DNA from 2 places in the Colwellia sp. NW0002-52-1 genome. Region 2 is predicted to be linked to the other one. Evidence: riboswitches for the same ligand, from Rfam matches in the RefSeq annotation. Region 2 holds a riboswitch; the other holds the start of a gene.

Region 1 (4,443 bases), on a different contig from region 2:
GAAACCACCTCTCCAAAAGCAGCAGTTGAAGCCCCAGTAATGCAAAAAACGGCATTAGCTTCTGGTATAGATAAAGCCAATATGGACCTTTCTGTTCGTCCACAAGATAACTTTTACCGCTACGTTAATGGTGCCTGGTTAAATAAGAACGAAATTCCTGGCGACAAAACCTCAATTGGTTCATTTTACGACTTACGCGATGAAGCTGACGATAGCGTAAAAGCCATTATTGAAGAGTTAGCCGCGACTAAAAACTTAAAAATGGGCAGCGATGAGCAAAAAGTTGCTGACTTATTTCGTTCATTTATGGATGAAGAAGCCCGCAATGCTTTAGGCACTGCGCCAATTCAACCGATATTTGATCAAATCAATAACCTTAAAAATAAAACTGAACTAGCGACATTTTTTGGTGAAAATCAAAAAATTGGTATAAATACCCCATTAGCATTTTACATCAGTGTAGATGCTAAAGATTCAACTCGCTACGCCACTCATGTTTGGCAGAACGGTCTAGGCCTACCTGATAAAGACTACTATTTCAACGATACAGAGCGCTTTAAACAATTGCGTGCAGGTTATGTTGCTCACATTGAAAACATGTTCAACTTAGCGGGTTTAAAAGATGGTAAAGCAGCTGCACAAACTATTATGGCGCTTGAAACAAAGTTAGCAGGCTTTCATTGGACAAAAGTTGAATCTAGAGATAGCACCAAGCGTTATAACAAATTTGATGTTAGCGAGTTAAACACAGTTACTGATGCCTTTAACTGGACTGCATTTCTTGAAGCACAAGGCGTTCCTGCTCAAAAAGATCTTATTATTAACCAACCTTCGTTTGTTAAAGGTTTTGGTGAAACTTTCGCAGCAACTTCTTTAGCCGATTGGCAAACTTACTTAACTTTTCACACACTAAGTAATTTTGCTAATTCACTTACCACGGCCTTGAATGATGAGAACTTTGACTTTTACTCAAAGCAATTAAGTGGTCGTGAAGAGCAACGTCCAGCATGGAAACGCGGTGTTGCCGTGGTAAATAGCAACTTAGGTGAAGTTATTGGTAAAGTTTATGTTGGCCGCCACTTTAAACCTGAAGCGAAAGTGCGTATGACAGAGTTAGTTGAAAACTTGCGTGGTGCTTATGGCGCTAGTATTGATGATCTTGAGTGGATGTCAGACGCTACTAAAAAAGCAGCACATGTTAAATTAGCGAGCTTTGATCCTAAAATAGGTTACCCAGATAAATGGGAAGATTACTCTGCATTAGTTATCAAAAGTGACGACTTAGTCGGCAACAAAATTCGCTCTGGTACTGTTGCTCATAATAAAGAAGTGGCTAAACTAGGCGGCCCAATTGATCGTCAAGAATGGGGCATGACACCACAAACAGTAAATGCATACTACAACCCAACCAAAAATGAAATTGTATTTCCAGCGGCTATTTTACAACCACCATTTTTTAACTTAGCTGCAGACGATGCGGTTAACTACGGTGGTATTGGCGCAGTTATTGGTCATGAAATGGGCCACGGTTTTGACGACCAAGGCAGTAAATATGATGGTGATGGCAATATGCGTAATTGGTGGACTGAAGATGATTTAGCAGCCTTTAAAGTACGCACAGATAACTTAGTAGCTCAATATAATGACTATGCCGTATTTGACGATTTAAACGTTAATGGTGAACTTACATTAGGCGAGAACATTGGTGACTTATCTGGTGTTTCTATTGCTTATAAAGCCTACAAAGCCTCGTTAAATGGCAAACCTGCGCCAGTAATTGATGGTTTAACGGGTGATCAACGTTTCTTTATGGGCTTTGCTCAAGTATGGCGTGGAAAAATGGTTGAAAAGTCTTTACGTAACCGCGTTGCCACCGACCCACACTCTCCTGCTGAGTTCCGTGCTTTAGGTTCTTTATCAAACATGCCTGAGTTCTATCGTGCATTTGATGTTAAAGAAGGTGACGCTATGTATATTGCACCTGAGAATCGCGTTAAAATTTGGTAATATCGCTTAATTTATACCATAACTTAACACGATAAATTGAAAGGAGCTTCGGCTCCTTTTTTATTAAATTTATCGCAATTCAAGACAGTCACAGGTTTTCATTGTAAAGCGCTGTACTTAACCGTAAAATCTCCCGCTTAACAAACGATACTTTAGCCAAGCATGCTAATTACTTTTGGCTAATTTATAGGGAACACGGTTTAATGCCGCGACTGTACCCGCAACTGTAAGTAGCTTTTCTTTAAAAGTTATAAGTCAGGACACCTAGTATCAACATGTTTAAATAACACTATTTGAATAAAACTAATAACGCCGTGCGGGAATACACGTGAGTTACACTGTCTACAAGACACTTGTTTCCTATTATTGTCACGCCTTAATTTATTTAATATTTATTTAAATTCATCAATTTGCTTTCACTTTTAGGCAGTAATGAAAATACTCTACTTTTACAGTATGTTAAAAAGCACCGCCTTAGTTTTTAACACTCAGGGCTGCTTGTAATGGCAAAATTACTCAGTGTGGCATCATTATCTTGGTCTGTTGATAAACAATTTATTATCAAGAACATTTCATTTGACGTTAATAGCGGCGATATTATTGGCATTATCGGTCCTAATGGCGCAGGTAAAACAACCTTATTAAAGTGCTTACTAAACCATTACAAGAATTGGCAAGGCACTATCAAGCTAAAAAATAAGGCACTGTCTCAATACAAGCCTAATGAATTAGCACAAACATTTGCTTTAGTGATACAAAATTCCCCACCTATATTTGATTTAAAAGTTTATGACGTGGTTCGCATGGGCCTGTTACCCTATAAAACCCTGTTTGCTCGCGATAGCGACACTGATAAAAAAAGTATTATTAGCGCGCTTGAAAAAGTGGGTTTAGCCAACAGCCAAGCTAAGTTTTTCAATACCTTATCGGGTGGTGAACAACAACGGGTTTTAATTGCCAAAGCCTTAGTGCAAAAAGCAAAAGTATTAGTTCTAGATGAACCAACTAATCATTTAGATATTTACTATCAACATCAAATATTACAATTAGTTAAGGCGTTAAACATTACGGTTATTATGACAATACATGACCTTAACCTTGCCGCACATTACTGTAATAGGTTGCTTTTGTTAGATAAAGGCCAATTAGTTAGCGACAACAGCGTAGATAAAGTATTAAAGCCTGAATTACTCACCAAAGTTTTTGGCTTACCTTGCTATCGAGACGACGCTCAACATTGTGGAGTGCCGAGGGTATATTTTTATCCAGCTTCACAAACTGCAAGCAATATACCGTTGGCTAATAAACCCGATAACCCGGATAACCCGGCTAACAATGAAGGTGAATTGTCTTGAGTACTAATCTAGGAAATATTCTAAGTACTATTAGTGCAATAAAAAGTAAAAATACTTGGGTTTTTTCAGGCCTAATTATTTTCACCCTTCTCTCTATTATTACGTCAATTACCTTTGGACCAGCAGCCATTACTGGTGACGATATACTTCAATGTGTTCTGTATGAATGTATTTCACCTATACACGATATGGTAATTTGGCAAATACGTATTCCACGCGTTTTAGTCGGCTTAGTTGCCGGCATGGGCTTAGCTTGTGCAGGTGCTATTTTGCAAAATGTAACGCGCAATCCACTCGCCGATCCCTATTTATTTGGCATAATTTCCGGCGCTGGCTTAGGCGCAACTATTGCTACATTTGCTTTTAATGATCAACAATCTCTTGCCTTACCGCTAGCGGCTTTTCTTGGTGCGTTGTTTTCCGTCGTTATTGTTTTTGGCATAGCAACCTTGTTACGTAATATGAATCATTTATTACTCACAGGTGTCGCCGTTTCTTTCATGCTAGGCTCAATTAGCCACTTTATCCTTTACCTTGGTGATCCTTTTGCGACCAATCGTGTTATTTTTTGGCTTATGGGTAGCTTAGCTCGCGTTGAAATGTTCCACTTTTATTTGATTGGCGCTATTGTGCTGATCACCTTGTTAACCATTTTTGCCTTACATCGACAAATTGACGCTTTATTACTTGGCGATGAAAGCGCAGCAAGCCTTGGCGTAAACATTGATAAACTCCGTTTAATATTATTAGCTTTGTGTGCGGCAGTTACCGCAACGATAGTAGCTTACTGCGGCGGCATTGGTTTTGTAGGCTTGATGATCCCGCACATTGTTAGGCAATTAGTCGGCGTTACAACTATGCCACTCATTATTGGTTCAGCACTGGTTGGCGGCTGTTTTTTAGTTTGGGTTGATGTTGCAGCGCGCAGTGCGTTCAGTAATGTTGAAATCCCCATTGGTATCATTACCTCAGCCATCGGCAGTATTTTCTTTTTAGCGATTATGTATCGCACGCGTAAAACAGGATAACTCTCATGACAACAGAAACAGATAAAACACAAAAACACCAAGCTCGTATGCAA
Region 2 (4,443 bases):
TTAGCGAAACAATATCGTATGGGTTACGTGAAGTAGAGTCGCCAGTATCTTGCGTAGTATAGCTCCAAACTTCAGTATCAAGTGCATCGGCATTGTATTTTGCTATTGTGTCAATGAAGAATCGACCGATATGAAAAACGTCTTTGTTGTAACTACGAACAGTGTAATCTGAGCCATCTTTAATATAGTAACCTTTAGTTACTATTTCAGTTTCAGGATCTAATGTAACAACTTCTGAGCCTGAATAATCAGGTGCAACTGTTTGTACTACGGCAAACGAAGGAGTGTCTTTAACATCACCTACGGTTACTTGAATACTCAATTCACCGGTCAGGTTTTTACTGCTGTCATCTGTAGCAATAACGGTTACAGAAAAAGGGCCAACATCGCCATTTTCGAAATCTGGAGCTGATACAAAGCTAAGTTCACCTGCTTGTGTAATGGTAAATAAAGCACTTGAGCTACCACCTAGCGATAATGTAATAGCATCACCATCGCCATCAGTAGCATTATAACTGCTCACCAACGTTGTGTTTTCTTCAACAACAGGGCTAGTATCACCTGTTACAAGTGGCGCATTATTGCTACCTGAACCGCCACCACAGCCAGCAAGTATTGTTGTACCTATGGCTAAACTTAGTGGCAACATTTGTCTTTTAAAAGTTGTTAACATTTATAATCCCTCGATTGTGTATTTAATTTGGAAACTTCGACCTTGTGATGCTCTGTTAGCAAGATCTTGATATTTATCATTGAATAAGTTGTTGGCACTGAAAGTCACGCGATGTTTACCTTCTTTCCAATAAACCAATAGGTCAGACACTGTGCGGTCGGCTGGATTGCCATTGCCCAAGTTACTGTTGTCATTTTGAAATCTGTTAATAAGGTTGAAGTACAAGTCTTTGTCTAGGCTAGTTTTAAATGATAACTGCCATGCTTTATTGACTTGATATTTTAGTGAGGCACTGTATTGCTGATGGTAAATGCCCGGTAACTTATTCTGATCAAATGCGACAAATTCAGATTGCATTTCACTGTCAATCAAGTTCACTTGAAAAGATAAAGACAACGGAGTAAATAATTGATAATTCAGTTGTGCTTCAAAGCCCATTAAATCGGCATCGCTAACATTTCTATAACTGCCAACATTACTTGAGTTAAAAATGGCAACAATAGAGTTTTCTAATGTTTGATGATAAATGGAAGAGGATATAGATAAGGCTTTATGCTGATATTGCCCACCAAGTGAGAACGTAACCGCTTCTTCAGGTAATAAATCATCATTGCCTTTGAAAGAGCCACGATCACCAAAAAGCTCGTATAGGGTTGGCGTTCGTACTCCGTCACTAACATTAGCGGTAATTTTAAAACGCTCTTGTTTAACGCTTAAACCTAATTCGGTGGTTAAATAATTTTCATCATTTCTCAGCTTCTCGGCCTCTGGTTGATTAAGTGCAGAGTTTACGTTTTTCTCATGTAAATTACTGATCAAAATATAGGCTTCTAATGGTAATGAAGTAGGTTGCCATTCTAAGCGAGAGCCTATGTTGGTTTGTTGTTGCTCTGCTGAAATATCACATGAGCCAATACCATTGCATTGAGTTGGCTGGCCATTATGTTGGCTGATAGATGTAAAGTCTTGTTTATTAAAACTGATAAAGGGCGTGAAGTTAAAATCTTGCCAAGTCATTAAAGGTTTTAATCCAACATGGTATTTTTTAGTTTCGTAATCACTGATATCGAACATAACAGAGTCAGGGCTTGAAATATAACGCTCGTTTTTGTCTTCAGCATAAGCTTCTAATTCGATCGAATCTAACAAAGATAAGCTGCTTAACCAATGATGCTGATAACTGTAGCGAGTGCTGTCTGAGCTTAATTCTGAACTGTTTTCTGGAGAATTATTACGGTAGTTAGGCAGTGACTTGTCTTGCTCATTATATTGTACATTCAACCTAATTTGATGCTGGCCTAGCTGAATAATGTCATTAATGAAAAATGTTTTTTTAGTGAACTCATTATTTCTTAATGCCTGCTCTGCTGATTTTGTGCTGTCTTCAAAGCTTTGAGGTACCAGAAAATCGTAGTCATTATCACTATTTATATAATGGCCACCAAATGAAAGGCTTTGAGTCTTAAATACTTTATTAAATAATAGGTTAGCTTCGCTATAACCAAATGAACCAGTGGCAAGGGTTAATTTAGCCGTGTCTTGAGTTGGGCTATAGGTGTTAATGCGAATAACGCCACCAATGGGGGTTGCGCCGGTGCCAATAGCTTGGTTTTTACTAATTTCAATGCTTTGAATTTGCTCGGTTGGTATTTGGTTTAAATCGAAACCACCAAATTGACTGTCATTAATTAATTGGCCATCGATATAGAGTTGAATTTGCTTGCTGCTTGAGCCACGAATAGAGACAGATACAGGATTGCCAATGCCACTTATTTGACGAATTTGAATGCCATTAACTTTTTGTAAAATATCGGCCAGCGTTTGCGATGTATGAACGAAACTTTCTCGTTGTAAAACCTGATAATTAGGAGAATTGAAACTCTGTTCGTTCACCACTTCAATAACTTCAAGATCTTGATTTAAAGGTGTTTCTACTTGTGCAAAAACCGGTGATGCCACAAAGGTAGTTATAAATAAATATCGTAAACGAGAGAACATGAACACCTCAAAAGTTTTTGAGGGGCGTACGGAAGGCAACAGACAATTTAGCAAAACTCTTGCTAATGTCGATATATTTCCGAAGCGCCCACCGCACTGCAAATAATTCTATGTTGTTTAGGCCGGTCTCCGGGCTTAACTTTGTAAAACAAAGTATTACCGTTGCGGGGGCAGCGTTAGAATTATGCATTAAAGCATGTCACTAACTTCCCGATTATCTCTTTATTTTTAACGTTGTTAACGTATAAATATCGAGCACCTAAGCAATTTTGAGCGGCAATTCTGACCCCATTACTATGGCTTGTCAACAGTTAGCATTATTAATCTTAAGGCGAATTAGGTTGCCGCTTTAGTGCTTGCAGAATTTACACTTATGAGTATTTTATAGACCTTATAAATACTCTTTCTATTAATTAATGAGGTGGTAGTTAAGGAATAAACACAATTGTAAGTGTTTTCCTTTAACTAAATTAACATCCAGTAGAAATAATATCGTATTTCGGGCCTATATCTTCTGATGCGGCTTGGGTATATCTAAAGTAGCAATTATCATCGCTTACTTGATTATTTTCATTGCTGTCATAGCCTACAAAAACAAAATTAGCGCCTTGCTCTTCAAAGATTTTTCTACCTGAGAGTTCAAACTGTTCAGACACTTGAATTTGTTTATAAACTTCATGATTATCGATATAAGAGTGTAATAGCCTTAAATCAACACCATTAAGGTCAATCGAGCCGTTATTGTCCATATCAATATCGACTAAGTCAGGTCGTCCACTTACAGGAAATGTAACATAGCTTGGCAATTTAGACTTAATGAATATCAAACGATTAGCTGCTTGTACGCTAACACTAAATTGAGTTAATACCGATATTTTAGCTTCTTTTGATAAACTGATGAATTTGGGTAATACGGTGGCTGCTAATATGCCAATTATTACAATAACAACAACTAATTCAATTAAAGTGAAACCTTTACTGCTACGACTCATTTACTACACACCACGGATTTTTATTATTTTTATTAACGATGTTGATTGTTCGTTAGTTTTTTTAAGCCACACTTTAACGAAATATTTTAAAATAACAAGGGGTTGGTTTTATTGAGGTTGTTCTCAGTAAGCAACTAACGCTAGCCTTGCCGTCGAAAGCACCTGAATAATTTTTAAATTACAACGCTGTCTTGCAATACTATTTCAGTTATCAGAGCGTCATGCTGACAAAATAGTCTGTACAAATGTAGTTGGTTTTTTGCTCGGTCTACATTGTGTTTCGCGTAATGGGTTTTAAAGTACGTATCGCCAGTTAAAAAATCAGTTAAAAACCGAATACTGAGCATAAAAGGCATTAATTTTATGCCCAATAATAAACTGTTTTGTTCTGCTGTGCTTAACACACCATTAAAACCGTTAAGGTAACCTTGGGTTAATACTTTGAGCATGTCAAAATCTATCACCATGTTATCTAATTCAGTACTATCTTCTGCGATTGATACGCAGCAAGTACGCACCATGTCACCAAAGTCATGCATTAAATAGCCAGGCATACAGGTGTCTAAATCAATCACCGCAATAGGTTTTTTGGTTATTTGACTAAATAATAAATTATTAATTTTGGTGTCGTTATGAGTAACGTGTAAAGGCAAGGTTTCAGTGGCTTTGATGATTTCTTCAATAAATGCACTTTGAGATTGAATAAACTCAATCTCAGCTTTAGCAGATATTAACAATGGCGCAGATGTAGATTTTATCGCTTGTTCTAACTGGCTAATT

What was found. A riboswitch is a leader RNA that binds a small molecule or an ion and turns the genes downstream of it on or off. The one in region 2 is predicted to bind cobalamin.
Region 1: it holds a riboswitch for cobalamin, as region 2 does, so the genes downstream of both, AC27H3_RS12355 (ABC transporter ATP-binding protein) here and AC27H3_RS17870 (TonB-dependent receptor plug domain-containing protein) in region 2, are expected to answer to the same signal.

The regions. Positions count from the first base shown of each region.
Region 1 is NZ_BAAJLU010000012.1:23,961-28,403, forward strand. It holds gene AC27H3_RS12350 (M13 family metallopeptidase) at 1-2,007, shown strand, start outside; cobalamin riboswitch at 2,144-2,293, shown strand; gene AC27H3_RS12355 (ABC transporter ATP-binding protein) at 2,511-3,362, shown strand; gene AC27H3_RS12360 (FecCD family ABC transporter permease) at 3,359-4,390, shown strand; gene cobO (cob(I)yrinic acid a,c-diamide adenosyltransferase) at 4,396-4,443, shown strand, end outside.
Region 2 is NZ_BAAJLU010000038.1:701-5,143, reverse strand. It holds gene AC27H3_RS17875 (cadherin repeat domain-containing protein) at 1-673, opposite strand, end outside; gene AC27H3_RS17870 (TonB-dependent receptor plug domain-containing protein) at 674-2,671, opposite strand; cobalamin riboswitch at 2,775-2,949, opposite strand; gene AC27H3_RS17865 (prepilin-type N-terminal cleavage/methylation domain-containing protein) at 3,142-3,663, opposite strand; gene AC27H3_RS17860 (phosphotransferase enzyme family protein) at 3,837-4,443, opposite strand, start outside.